Regions from separate parts of the Streptomyces sp. NPDC050743 genome, predicted to be linked through region 2. Evidence: riboswitches for the same ligand, from Rfam matches in the RefSeq annotation. Region 2 holds a riboswitch; each other region holds the start of a gene.
What was found. Region 2 has a riboswitch for cyclic di-AMP ahead of ACIBJF_RS25565 (NlpC/P60 family protein). Riboswitches for the same ligand answer to the same signal wherever they lie in the genome.

Region 1: another riboswitch for cyclic di-AMP. It lies ahead of ACIBJF_RS13815 (M23 family metallopeptidase); the one in region 2 lies ahead of ACIBJF_RS25565 (NlpC/P60 family protein).
Region 3: another riboswitch for cyclic di-AMP. It lies ahead of ACIBJF_RS08960 (M23 family metallopeptidase); the one in region 2 lies ahead of ACIBJF_RS25565 (NlpC/P60 family protein).

Annotation. Positions count from the first base shown of each region.
Region 1 is NZ_JBITGJ010000010.1:124,310-128,118, reverse strand. Features, by position in the region: gene ACIBJF_RS13820 (GntR family transcriptional regulator) at 1-555, opposite strand, end outside; gene ACIBJF_RS13815 (M23 family metallopeptidase) at 755-1,501, opposite strand; cyclic di-AMP (ydaO/yuaA leader) riboswitch at 1,514-1,676, opposite strand; gene ACIBJF_RS13810 (M16 family metallopeptidase) at 1,927-3,315, opposite strand; gene ACIBJF_RS13805 (M16 family metallopeptidase) at 3,312-3,809, opposite strand, start outside.
Region 2 is NZ_JBITGJ010000028.1:65,060-68,868, forward strand. Features, by position in the region: gene ACIBJF_RS25555 (hypothetical protein) at 1-4, shown strand, start outside; gene ACIBJF_RS25560 (tellurite resistance/C4-dicarboxylate transporter family protein) at 8-973, opposite strand; gene ACIBJF_RS25565 (NlpC/P60 family protein) at 1,242-2,423, opposite strand; cyclic di-AMP (ydaO/yuaA leader) riboswitch at 2,431-2,599, opposite strand; gene pcrA (DNA helicase PcrA) at 2,861-3,809, shown strand, end outside.
Region 3 is NZ_JBITGJ010000005.1:316,059-319,867, forward strand. Features, by position in the region: gene ribA (GTP cyclohydrolase II) at 1-157, opposite strand, end outside; gene ACIBJF_RS08945 (MarR family winged helix-turn-helix transcriptional regulator) at 241-762, opposite strand; gene ACIBJF_RS08950 (dihydrofolate reductase family protein) at 825-1,958, shown strand; tRNA gene ACIBJF_RS08955 (tRNA-Met) at 2,019-2,092, opposite strand; cyclic di-AMP (ydaO/yuaA leader) riboswitch at 2,402-2,548, shown strand; gene ACIBJF_RS08960 (M23 family metallopeptidase) at 2,556-3,584, shown strand; gene ACIBJF_RS08965 (aldo/keto reductase) at 3,656-3,809, shown strand, end outside.

The DNA of each region.
Region 1 (3,809 bases), on a different contig from region 2:
GCCGTCGCCGCGCGCCACCGCGTCGACGATGGCGCCGTGTTCCGCCCAGTAGTCCACCGGGCTCGGCGGCGCCTCCACCGCGTACATCCAGGCGATCTTGTGCCGCAGCTGGATGAGCATCGCGGTCAGCGAGGGGCTGCCGCAGGCCTGGGCGAGCGTCTCGTGGAACCAGCCGCCCAGCGAGCGCAGATCCTCGCTGTGTCCCCGCCTGGCCCGCTCCTGGCCCAGCCTGACCAGGCCGCGCAGCACCTTCAGATGGGCCTCGGTGCGCCGCTGGGCGGCCCGGGCGGCCCCGAGCGGCTCCATCAGCAGGCGCATCTCCAGCAGGTCGGCGGCCTCCTGCTCGGTCGGCTCGGCCACGCACGCGCCCGCGTGCCGGCGGGTCACCACGAAGCCCTCGGCCTCCAGGGTGCGCAGGGCCTCGCGGACGGGGACGCGCGAGACGCCGTAGCGGCGGGCGAGGACTTCCTCGGTCAGCCGGCCGCCGCGCTCGTAGACACCCGCGACGATGTCGTCCCGGATGGCCGTGCACACCGAGTGCGCCGGAATACGCATGACCGACCTCCGCCTTAATCCCCGTGAAACGTCGACGATGGACGCGTGTTCCGTGACTCTATTCCAATGAGCCGGAATTTCCGACGGCGGGTCGGAATCCATGGATATTTTTTGGTCAGCGGGCCGGGGCGCGGCCGTGAAAGAACGACGAAAGCCCCGGCTCGGTGAGCCGGGGCTTCGCATGCCGCGCGAGGGGGCGTCAGACGTTCACGCCGTGCTTGCGGAGGTAGGCGACGGGGTCGACGTCCGAGCCGTAGTCGGGGGTCGTACGGGCCTCGAAGTGCAGGTGCGGGCCGGTGGTGTTGCCGGTCGCGCCGGACAGGCCGATCTGCAGGCCCGGGGTGACCCGCTGGCCCACCGAGACGCCGATGGACGACAGGTGGCCGTACTGGGTGTACATGCCGTCGGCCATCCTGATCACGATCTGGTTGCCGTACGCGCCGCCCCAGCCGGTGGAGACGACGGTGCCGGCGCCGACCGCGTGCACGGGGGTGCCGCTCGCCGCGTGGAAGTCGATGCCGGTGTGCGAGCCAGAGGACCACAGGGAGCTGCTGGCCCGGTAGCCGGTGGAGACGTAGGAGTTCGCGATCGGGGCGACGAAGGTGTTCATCAGGCGCTTGCGCTCGGCCTCCCGGGCGGCGCGGGCCCTGGCCTCGCGCTCCTCCTTCGCCTTCTTGGCGGCGGCCTCCTCGGCCGCCTTCTGCTCGGCGGCCTGCCGCTGCGCGGTGGCCTGCGCGTCGATGTGCTCGGCCACGTCGTCGCTCAGGGTGAGGACCGGTGTGAGGCCGGTCTGCTCCACGGTGTTCTCGGCGGCGAGTGCCGGGGAGGCGGCGAGGGTGCCGATGACACCGGTGGTGGTGAGGGCCGCGATGCCCGCCGCCTGAGCGGTGGTGCGCTTGACCCGGCCGGGCTTGCGGTGCTTCCCGGTGGCGCACATGAACGCCATGGAGTGGCTGGTCCTTTCCTTCCCTCTCGCCTACCGGGTTAGCTGACGGGTTCGGAGCAGGAAGGTCTCCTACGGGCCCCTCGCGACTCGCGCGGGCGCCCGATTCACCCCAGGGACTGCGTGGGTCCCCGGCTCCCCTGGCTCGCGCCGTACGGGGACTCGGCGATGACTGTCCGGTGCCGCGGGTGCGGCGCACTGCCTACCGACGAACAGCCTGGGCGACGCTACGTAAGCCTGCTTTCGAACCCCAAACCGATCCGGGCTTTTGTAGCGCATCCCACAGGGCAGACAGGCAACCTCCGCCTCAAATCGGGCATCTGGGGTAGGGCTGGGAAACGGCAGGGGCCCTGACGGTCCGTAGACCGTCAGGGCCCCACGCGCGCGTGCGGCCTCCCGGGCGCACCCGGCCGCTGCGACGGCGCGCTCTACTCGGCCGCCACCACGGTCACTTCACCGATGCCGAGCGCCTCCACCGGCGCCTTGATCTGGGAGGCGTCACCGACGAGGACGGTCACCAGGCGGTCCACCGGGAAGGCGTTCACGACGGCCGCCGTGGCCTCCACCGTGCCCGTCGCGGCCAGCTGCTGATACAGCGTCGCCTGGAAGTCGTCGGGCAGGTGCTGCTCGACCTGGTCGGCCAGCGTGCTCGCCACGGCCGCCGCGGTCTCGTACTTCAGCGGCGCCACCCCGACGAGGTTCTGCACGGCCACGTCCCGCTCGGCGTCGGTCAGGCCGTCCGCCGCGAGGGTGCGCAGCACCTTCCACAGGTCCTCCAGCGCCGGACCGGTGTTGGGGGTGTCCACGGAACCGCTGATGGCGAGCATCGACGCGCCCGTGCCGTCCGGCGCGGACCTGAGGACCTGGCCGAACGCGCGCACACCGTAGGTGTAGCCCTTCTCCTCGCGCAGGACCCGGTCCAGGCGGGAGGTGAGCGTGCCGCCGAGGCAGTAGGTGCCGAGCACCTGGGCGGGCCACACGCGGTCGTGCCGGTCGGGGCCGACGCGGCCGATGAGCAGCTGCGTCTGCACGGCGCCGGGCCGGTCCACGATGACCACGCGCCCGGTGTCGTCGGCGGTCACCGGCGGCACGGGCCGCGGCTCGCCCGCGGTGCCGGTCCAGGCGCCCAGCGTGTCGCCGAGCAGCGCGTCCAGGTCGACGCCGGTGAGGTCGCCGACCACGACCGCGGTGGCCGTGGCGGGGCGTACATGCCGGCCGTAGAAGGCGCGTACGGCGTCGGCGTCGATCTTCTCGACCGTCTCCTCGGTGCCCTGGCGGGGGCGCGACATGCGCGAGACCAGCGGGAACAGCTCCTTGGAGAGCTCCTTGGCGGCCCGGCGGGAAGGGTTGGCCAGCTCGTGCGGGATCTCGTCCAGGCGGTTGCGGACCAGCCGCTCCACCTCGCTGTCGGCGAAGGCGGGCGCGCGCAGCGCGTCGGCGAGCAGGCCGAGGCCCTTGGCCAGGCGGGAGGCCGGGACCTCCAGGCTGAGCCGCACGCCGGGGTGGTCGGCGTGCGAGTCCAGTGTGGCGCCCGCGCGCTCCAGCTCGGCTGCGAACTCCTCGGCGGAGTGCTTGTCGGTGCCCTCGGAGAAGGCCCGCGCCATGATCGTGGCGACGCCGTCCAGGCCGGCCGGCTCGGCGTCCAGGGGCGCGTCCAGCAGCACCTCGACGGCGACGACCTGCTGGCCGGGGCGGTGGCAGCGCAGCACCGTCAGACCGTTGTCGAGCGCGGTGCGCTCGGGGGCCGGGAACGCCCAGGGCCTGGCTTCGCCGGCCTGCGGCTGGGGATGGAAGTCCATGGTGGCGAGCTCGGTCACTTGGCCGTCTCCTCGTTCTCGTTGTGGTCGGCGCCCGCCTCTACGGTGGCCTCCTGCTCCGGGTCCTCGGGGACGTCGGCGTCCGGTGCCTGCTCCGGGGACTTCGGCTCGTAGACCAGGACCGCGCGGTTGTCGGGGCGCAGGCGGCCCTTGGCGACCTCCTGGACCTCCTCCGCGGTCACCTCGAGGACGCGCTTGACGGCGGTGAGGGCGAGCTGCGGGTCGCCGAACAGGACGGCGTAGCGGCACAGTTCGTCGGCGCGGCCGGCGACCGTGCCCAGCCGGTCCAGCCACTCGCGCTCCAGCTGGGCCTGGGCCCGCTCCATCTCCTCGGGCGTGGGGCCCTCCTCGGCGAACCGGGCCAGCTCCTCGTCGATGGCGGTCTCGATGACCGGCACCTCGACGTCACCGGAGGCCTTCACGTCCAGCCAGCCCATGGAGGGAGCGCCGGCCAGGCGCAGCAGGCCGAAGCCGGCCGCGACGGCCGTACGGTC
Region 2 (3,809 bases):
CTGACGGTCATCCGTCCCCGCCGCCGGCGCGGGCCGCGAGCACCGCACCGGCGGCGACCAGGAGCCACGCCGCCACCGCCGCCCACAGCAGCACCCGTCCCGGCCGGTCGAGCCACGGGACGCCGAAGACGGTCGCGGCGGACAGCGTCGCCGCCGCCGTCATCCCCATCGGGAACACCGTCGCCCACCGCAGCACGTGGTAACCGGGCCGGGGCCGCACCGCCTCGGCGGCCAGCAGTGCGACGTAGCAGACCAGATCCAGCACGAGCAGTGCGACCGTCACGGTGTGCAGCACGCCGCGGTCGTCGTCGTTCCACAGGTACATGCCCGAGTTCCCGGCGATGAGCAGGTTCGCCCCGGCCAGCGCCGAGATCGCGAGCGCGCCGCCCGCGATCCAGTGGTCGCCCGGCCCCTCCAGCACCTGCCGTGCGTCGAAGTGGACCAGCGCCAGACCGTAGAGCACCAGGCCCAGCCAGAACAGCACCAGCGCGGTGTGCGCGAGCCACGCCGTGCGCTCGGCCGTGGCCAGCGTGGCGGCCAGTACGGCGAGCCCCTCTGTGGCCACACAGCACAGGAACACCGCCCCCGGCATGCGTGGCCTCCAGCGCCGTACGACCAAGAACAGCAGCACCGGCCAGAGCAGCGCCGCGAGCGCCAGGAGCGCCTCGGCCAGGGGCTGCCGGCCCAGCGGCGAGAGCCGGGTGCCGAGCACCGTGGTCGCGGCGACGGAGGTGAGGGCGCCCGGCCTCTCCGCCTCGGTCGCCCAGCGTTGCCGCTCGCCGACCAGTCGCAGTACGAACCCCGCGGCCAGCACGGCCCAGGCGACGCACGTCAGCGCCAGCGCCACCCGGGAGACCGCCTCGTCGCCGGTCATGTGCAGCCCCACCGACAGGATGCCGGTCGCCATCACGGCGGCCCCGGCCGCGGGGGACCGCCCCGCCCACCACACGCGCAGACCTGAGATGCCGGGCATGCGCCGATGCTAGGGAGCCGCGGCGGCCCTGCCCGGAAGGGCACGCGCGCGTGAAGAGCAAAAACGCCGGTACGCGTGCATGAGCCTGAAAGAGCGGGCAGCCCGCGCTTGGACGGAGGAAGGGCTCACCCGAGTGTGGGCGGAGGGACGGCCGCACGCGCGCGTGGCGGCCCAAGACCCAGGCACGCGCCCACGCGGACGTCCAATTCGCCGGCACGCCCGCGTGGAGCGCGCAAGAGCTGAGGCGCGCCCGGCCCGGGGCAGGCCCTCAGCCCGGGCGGACCACGCTGTGGATGATCGACTCTCCGCCGTAGTAGATGGACTCCTCGCGGACGTACGCGCCCGGCTTGGGGGCGTGGATCATCATGCCGTTGCCTATGTAGACGCCGACGTGGCTGATGTCGTCGTAGAAGAAGATCAGGTCGCCCGGCCGCGCGTCGGCGAGCGAGACCGTGGTGCCCGCATCGACCTGGTCGTACGTGGTGCGCGGAAGCGTGACGCCGGCGGCCTTCCAGGCGGCCTGGGTGAGGCCCGAGCAGTCGTAGGAGTCCGGCCCGGTCGCGCCCCACACGTACGGCTTGCCGATCTGCGCGCGGGCGAAGGCGATCGCCTTCTCGGCCTTCGTGTCGTACGAGCTGGTGGTGGAGTCGGAGCCCGTCGAGCCCGATCCGGATCCGGACCCGGACCCCGTGGACGAGGACGACGACGAGTCGGCCTGCTGCTGAGCTGCCTGCTGCTGGGCCGCCTGCTGCTTCGCCAGCTCGGCCGCCTTGCGCGCCGCCTCCTGCTGCTTCTCCCGCTCGATGGCGGCCAGCCGCGCCTTCTCCTGGGCATTCAGCTGCGACAGCAGCTCGCGGGCCGACGCCAGCTTCTTCTGGACGGTGGACTTGGCGGTCTGCAGGTCGTGTTGTGAGTCGCTCAGCGTCTGCAGGCTCTGCGCGGCTTCCCGCCGCTTCTTCATGGTCGTGGCCTGCTCGCCGATGTAGTCGTCGACCGCGCGCTTCTCCCGCGAGGTCAGCCGGTTCATCAGCTGGGTCTGGTCGAAGTAGTCCTGCGGGTCGTTCGCCAGCAGGAAAGTGGCCGTGTCGGGAGCGGCGGCGCCGGTGCGGTACTGGGCCGCGGCGAACGAGCCCAGCTCCTCGCGGGCCTTGTTGAGGCGTTCGGTGCGCCGGGCGAGGTCGTCGCGCAGGGCGTCGACGCGGCCCCGCTGCTTACCGGTCCGCTCCTTGGCCGCGTTGTACTTCTCGGTCGCCGACTCCGCCTGGCGGTAGAGATCGTCGACCTTCTTCTCGACCTCCTCCAGGCTCGGCTTTGCGTGATCGGTACGGGGGGCGGCCTCTGCGGTCTGCGAGAGCACGGCCATGGAGGTGAGGGCGGCGGTGGCGAGGGCGGGGGTGCGAAGGCCCGTTCCGATGGTCCCGCCGGGGCGCGGCTTGCGGTGCGACGCCAAGGGAGGCGACTCCTTCCAATGGGCCGCCTACCGGGTTAGCTGTCGGGTTCGGGCGGTGGTTCGGAAGGGTTGCCCTACGACGGCGTCCCGGGTGGGAGCCGGCCGATTCACCCCAAGGTCGGTGGGTCCCCGGCTCCGGGCGCCCTGCGGCGCGCCGGACTCGGCGGAGGCCGCGCGGCCCGGCGAGGTTCGCCGGTAGGGGTCGTACGGCCCGGACGCACGCTAGCCAACTCGTGTGACTCCTGTGAAGGTTGGTGCGTGATATGTCCGATACATTTTCGTGACCTGAGCCGGGTTTCGCTCCTGTGTCATCGGACGGTTCCCCTGTGTGAGCAGGCCGCGGGCCACTCGGCGGTGACGATCGGCCGCGTTCCGGGCCGGCCATGTTCCGGGGACGGCGACCGGTTGTCGGTGGGGCGCCCTAGACTCGGAGAGCGATGAGCAGCCTCTTTGACGACAGCTTCCTGGCGGACCTCCAGGCCCCTCGCGGGCGCGAGGAGGAGCCCCCGCCGCCGCCCGAGGACGATCACGCTCCGGAGCCGCTTCCGGACGATCTGTTCGGCGGGAAGTTCGACGTGCCGCCGGACCGGGACGCGTACTACCGCGACGGCGCCCCCCGCCCCGCCCTCGACGCGGCGGCCCTGCTGACGGGGCTGAACGACAATCAGCGCGCCGCGGTGGTGCACGCCGGCTCCCCGCTGCTCATCGTCGCCGGCGCAGGGTCCGGCAAGACCCGTGTGCTCACCCACCGCATCGCCCACCTGCTCGCCGAGCGGCACGTGCACCCGGGCCAGATCCTCGCGATCACCTTCACCAACAAGGCCGCGGGCGAGATGAAGGAGCGCGTCGAGCAGCTCGTCGGCCCGCGCGCGAACGCGATGTGGGTGATGACCTTCCACAGCGCGTGCGTGCGCATCCTGCGCCGCGAGTCGAAGAAGCTCGGCTTCACGTCGTCGTTCTCGATCTACGACGCCGCCGACAGCAAGCGCCTGATGGCCCTGGTCTGCCGCGACCTGGACCTCGACCCCAAGCGCTTCCCGCCGAAGTCGTTCAGCGCGAAGATCAGCAACCTGAAGAACGAGCTGATCGACGAGGAGGACTTCGCCGCCCAGGCCACCGACGGCTTCGAGAAGACCCTCGCCCAGGCCTACGCGCTCTACCAGTCGCGGCTGCGCGAGGCCAACGCGCTCGACTTCGACGACCTGATCATGACGACGGTCAACCTGCTGCGCGCCTTCCCGGACGTCGCCGAGCACTACCGCCGCCGCTTCCGGCACGTCCTGGTCGACGAGTACCAGGACACCAACCACGCCCAGTACGCGCTGGTGCGGGAACTCGTCGGCACCGCGGAGCGCTCCGCCGAGGACGGCGACATCCCGCCCGGCG
Region 3 (3,809 bases), on a different contig from region 2:
TGCCGGGGGCGGGGTCGCCGAGGACGACGGCGACGTGCTCCTGGCCGTCGGCCAGGCCGTGGAAGGTGACGAGTTCGGCGTCGACGCTGTAGCCGTCCTGGAAGCGCAGCGGTACCCGGACGCGGGCGCGCGGCGTGGCGGCGGGGGTGTCGGGCATGCGGGTCCCTCCGGAGGCTGATGCTTCAGATTTGAAGCAGCGATACAGAGGGGACCCTACTGCATGCTTCAAAGTTAAAGCAATCAATTACCGGAGGAAGAACACGACGAACGGCGCCGCCAGGGCACGTCCTCCGCCCCGGACTCGGCACCCTCGCCCTGCAGCCCGCGCGCGATCCCCGTGCAGATCTCCTCCAACTGCCCCACCTGCTCCGGCGTGAGCCGGTCGAACAGGGAGGCGCGCACGGTCTCGACGTGCCCCGGTGCCGTACGCTCCAGGACGGCCATCCCCTCGTCCGTCAGCACGGCGATGCTGCTGCGCTTGTCCCAGCGGCAGTCCTCCCGGCGCACCAGCCCGTCCCGCTCGAGGCGGGTCACCGCGTACGTCAGCCTGCTGCGCGTGATCTTCAGCGTTTCGGCGAGGTCGGTCATCCGCAGCCGCCGGTCGGGCGCGTCGGACAGGTTCGCCAGCACGGAGTAGAACAGGTGCGGCATGCCGGCGTCCTGCTGGAGCTGTCGGTCGATCGCGTCCTCCAGGAGGTGCGTCGCGGCGAGATACGCGCGCCAGGCGCGCTGCTCCTCGGGGCTGAGCCAGCGGGTCGTCATGCCGCCAGTGTAAGTTTGTTTCAAACTTGAACCAAGCCTCGCCTCGCAGGGAGACCGCGCCGATGTCGTACCCGTACGTGCTGCTGTCCGCCGCCGTCTCCCTCGACGGCTACCTGGACGACACCGGCCCCGACCGGCTCCTGCTGTCCAGCCCGGCCGACTTCGACCGGGTGGACGCGGTACGGGCCTCCGTCGACGCGATCCTGATCGGCGCCGGCACGATCCGCGCCGACAACCCGCGGTTGCTGGTCAACTCCGCCGAGCGCCGCGCGGCCCGGGTCCGGGCGGGCCGGCCGGAGTACCCGCTGAAGGTGACCGTCAGCGCCACCGGCGACCTCGACCCCGACGCCAACTTCTGGCACACCGGCGGCGACAAGCTCGTCTACACGACCGACCGGGGCGCCGAGCGGGCCGCCCACCGCCTCGGCAGCGCCGCCGACATCGTCCCGCTCGGCCCCGGCCTCGACTGGCGGGCCCTGCTGTCCCACCTGCACGACGTGCGCGGGGTCGGACGGCTGATGGTCGAGGGCGGCGGCACCGTCCACACCCAGCTGCTGCAGCTGGGCCTCGCCGACGAGCTCCAGCTGGTCCTCGCCCCGCTCTTCGTCGGCGACCCCGCCGCACCCCGCCTGTTCGGCCCCGGCGGCTACCAGGCCGGCCGGCTGCGTCTGACCGAGACCCGCCGGATCGAGGACGTCGTCCTCATGCGCTACGAGCCCACCGCGCCCGGCGCCGGTCCCCTCGCCACCGCCGCCGACCGGCACTGGCTGCGGACGGCCTGTGACCTCGCCGCGCTGTGTCCGCCCTCGGAGACGGCGTTCAGCGTCGGCGCGGTGGTGGTTGCCGCCGACGGTACGGAGCTGGCTCGCGGCCACTCCCGGGAGGGGGATGATCCCGTGGTCCACGCGGAGGAGGCCGCGCTCGCGAAGATCGACCCGGCGGATCCGCGACTGGCTGCCGCCACGGTGTACAGCAGCCTGGAGCCCTGTGCGCGGCGTGCCTCGCGGCCCGCGCCCTGCGCCGAGCTGATCCTTCGGGCGGGGGTGCGCCGGGTGGTCACCGCCTGGAGGGAGCCGGACACGTTCGTGGCGGCGGCCGACGGTACGGGGATTCTGGTCAAGGCGGGCGCCGAGGTGGTCGTCCTGCCCGAGCTGGAGGAATCCGCCAAGGCGCCGAACGGGCATCTGCTCGGCTGAGGCGCCCGTGCACACACTCAGGGCCCGGAATCCATGGGATTCCGGGCCCTGAGTTTTCAGTAGCGGGGACAGGATTTGAACCTGCGACCTCTGGGTTATGAGCCCAGCGAGCTACCGAGCTGCTCCACCCCGCGTCGTTGTGTCTCTACTGTACACCACGCGGTCATCCGATCGGCGGCACACCGGTCGCCCCTCCGCGACATCCGTGATCACCTTCACCGATAGTGACCGTACGACAGCCCTCCGCATAACATCTGAGTCACCATCAAAAACGCGGACACTCATGAGCGGGGGCCAACTCGCCCGGTTTGCAGTGTTCCTGGCGGGTAAGTCCACCGTCGAAAACGTTAACGATCAAGCCGAACGGCTTGGAAAGTGGCTGCCGGGTCTATTAACGTTCGATAACGCAGCGCGGTCGTCCCAGCCGTCACAAGAGGCGGCTCCGTGCGCACGCGTCGAATCCCGCAAGGGAACCGGGGAACCACCATCTTGGGGTGAATCGCGCGGATACCAGCCGGTATACGCGCGTAGGAGACCTTCCTGCTCCGAACCCGTCAGCTAACCCGGTAGGCGGAGGAAGGAAAGGAGTACGCCCGAGTGGCGTCCAACCGGCCCGCCCCAGAAGCCCCGTTCGTGCCCGCGCAAGCCCAGCCGGAGACCTTCGGCTACGGCGCCTACCGCGCCGAGGAGGGGCCCTGGGAGGAGTGGAACCCCACCGAGGACTCCGTCACCCCGGTCCGTGGCCGGCACCGCGTCGCCAAGCAGCGCGGCGGCTTCGCACGCAGCTCCACCGTCCTCGGCGTCGGCGTGATGGCCGCGGTTGGCGCGGGCGGCATGGCCAGCGCCAACACCGGCAAGCCGCCGGTCTCCATATCCATGCCGGACCTGGACTCCGTCGAGCACATCTTCGACGGCGGCTCCTCCGACGCGCCGCAGGCCACCACCACCGGGCTCAGCCACGTGGGCGTGAGCACCGACAGCGCCGACAGCGGCAACGCCGGCGAGGCCCTGCGCAACCGGATCATGGCCCAGGCCGAGCAGCAGAAGGGCCAAGCCGACGGCAAGGCCACCGCCGCCGCGATCGCCGCCGCCGACCAGCAGGCCGCAGCCGCGGCCGCCAAGGCGGAGAAGGAGGCCGCCGCCAAGGCCGCCGCCGCCAAGGAGAAGGCGGAGGCCGACGCCAAGAAGGCCGCCGAGGCCGCGCGGCTGGCCGAGCTGGCCAAGCAGTACCAGCTGCCCGTCGTCTCGTACACGATCACCGGCACCTTCGGGCAGCCCGGCGCGATGTGGTCCTCCGGCTACCACACCGGCCTCGACTTCGCCGCCCCCACCGGCACCCTCATCAAGGCCATCCACAGCGGCACGGTCACCGAGGCCGGCTGGGCCGGTGCCTACGGCTACCGCACCGTCCTGACCCTGGACGACGGCACCGAGCTGTGGTTCTGCCACCAGTCCTCGATCAACGTCTCCGTCGGCCAGAAGGTCTCCACCGGCGAGGTCATCGGCCGAGTCGGCGCCACCGGCAACGTCACCGGCCCCCACCTCCACCTGGAGGTCCACCCGAACGGCCAGGCCACCGCCGTCGACCCGGCGCCGTGGCTGCGCGACAAGGGCCTCAACCCCTGACAGCCGTCTGTCCGGGGGACTTTGCACCGGCGGCGGAATGCGATCAGCCGTCGCCGGTGTTGATCTAGAGCATGACTTCCCTTCGCACACTCGGTTCCTCCGACCTCGAGGTCTTCCCCCTCTGTCTCGGCGGCAACGTCTTCGGCTGGACCGCCGACGAGGAGACCTCCTTCGCCGTGCTGGACGCCTACACGGCCGCCGGCGGCAACTTCATCGACACCGCCG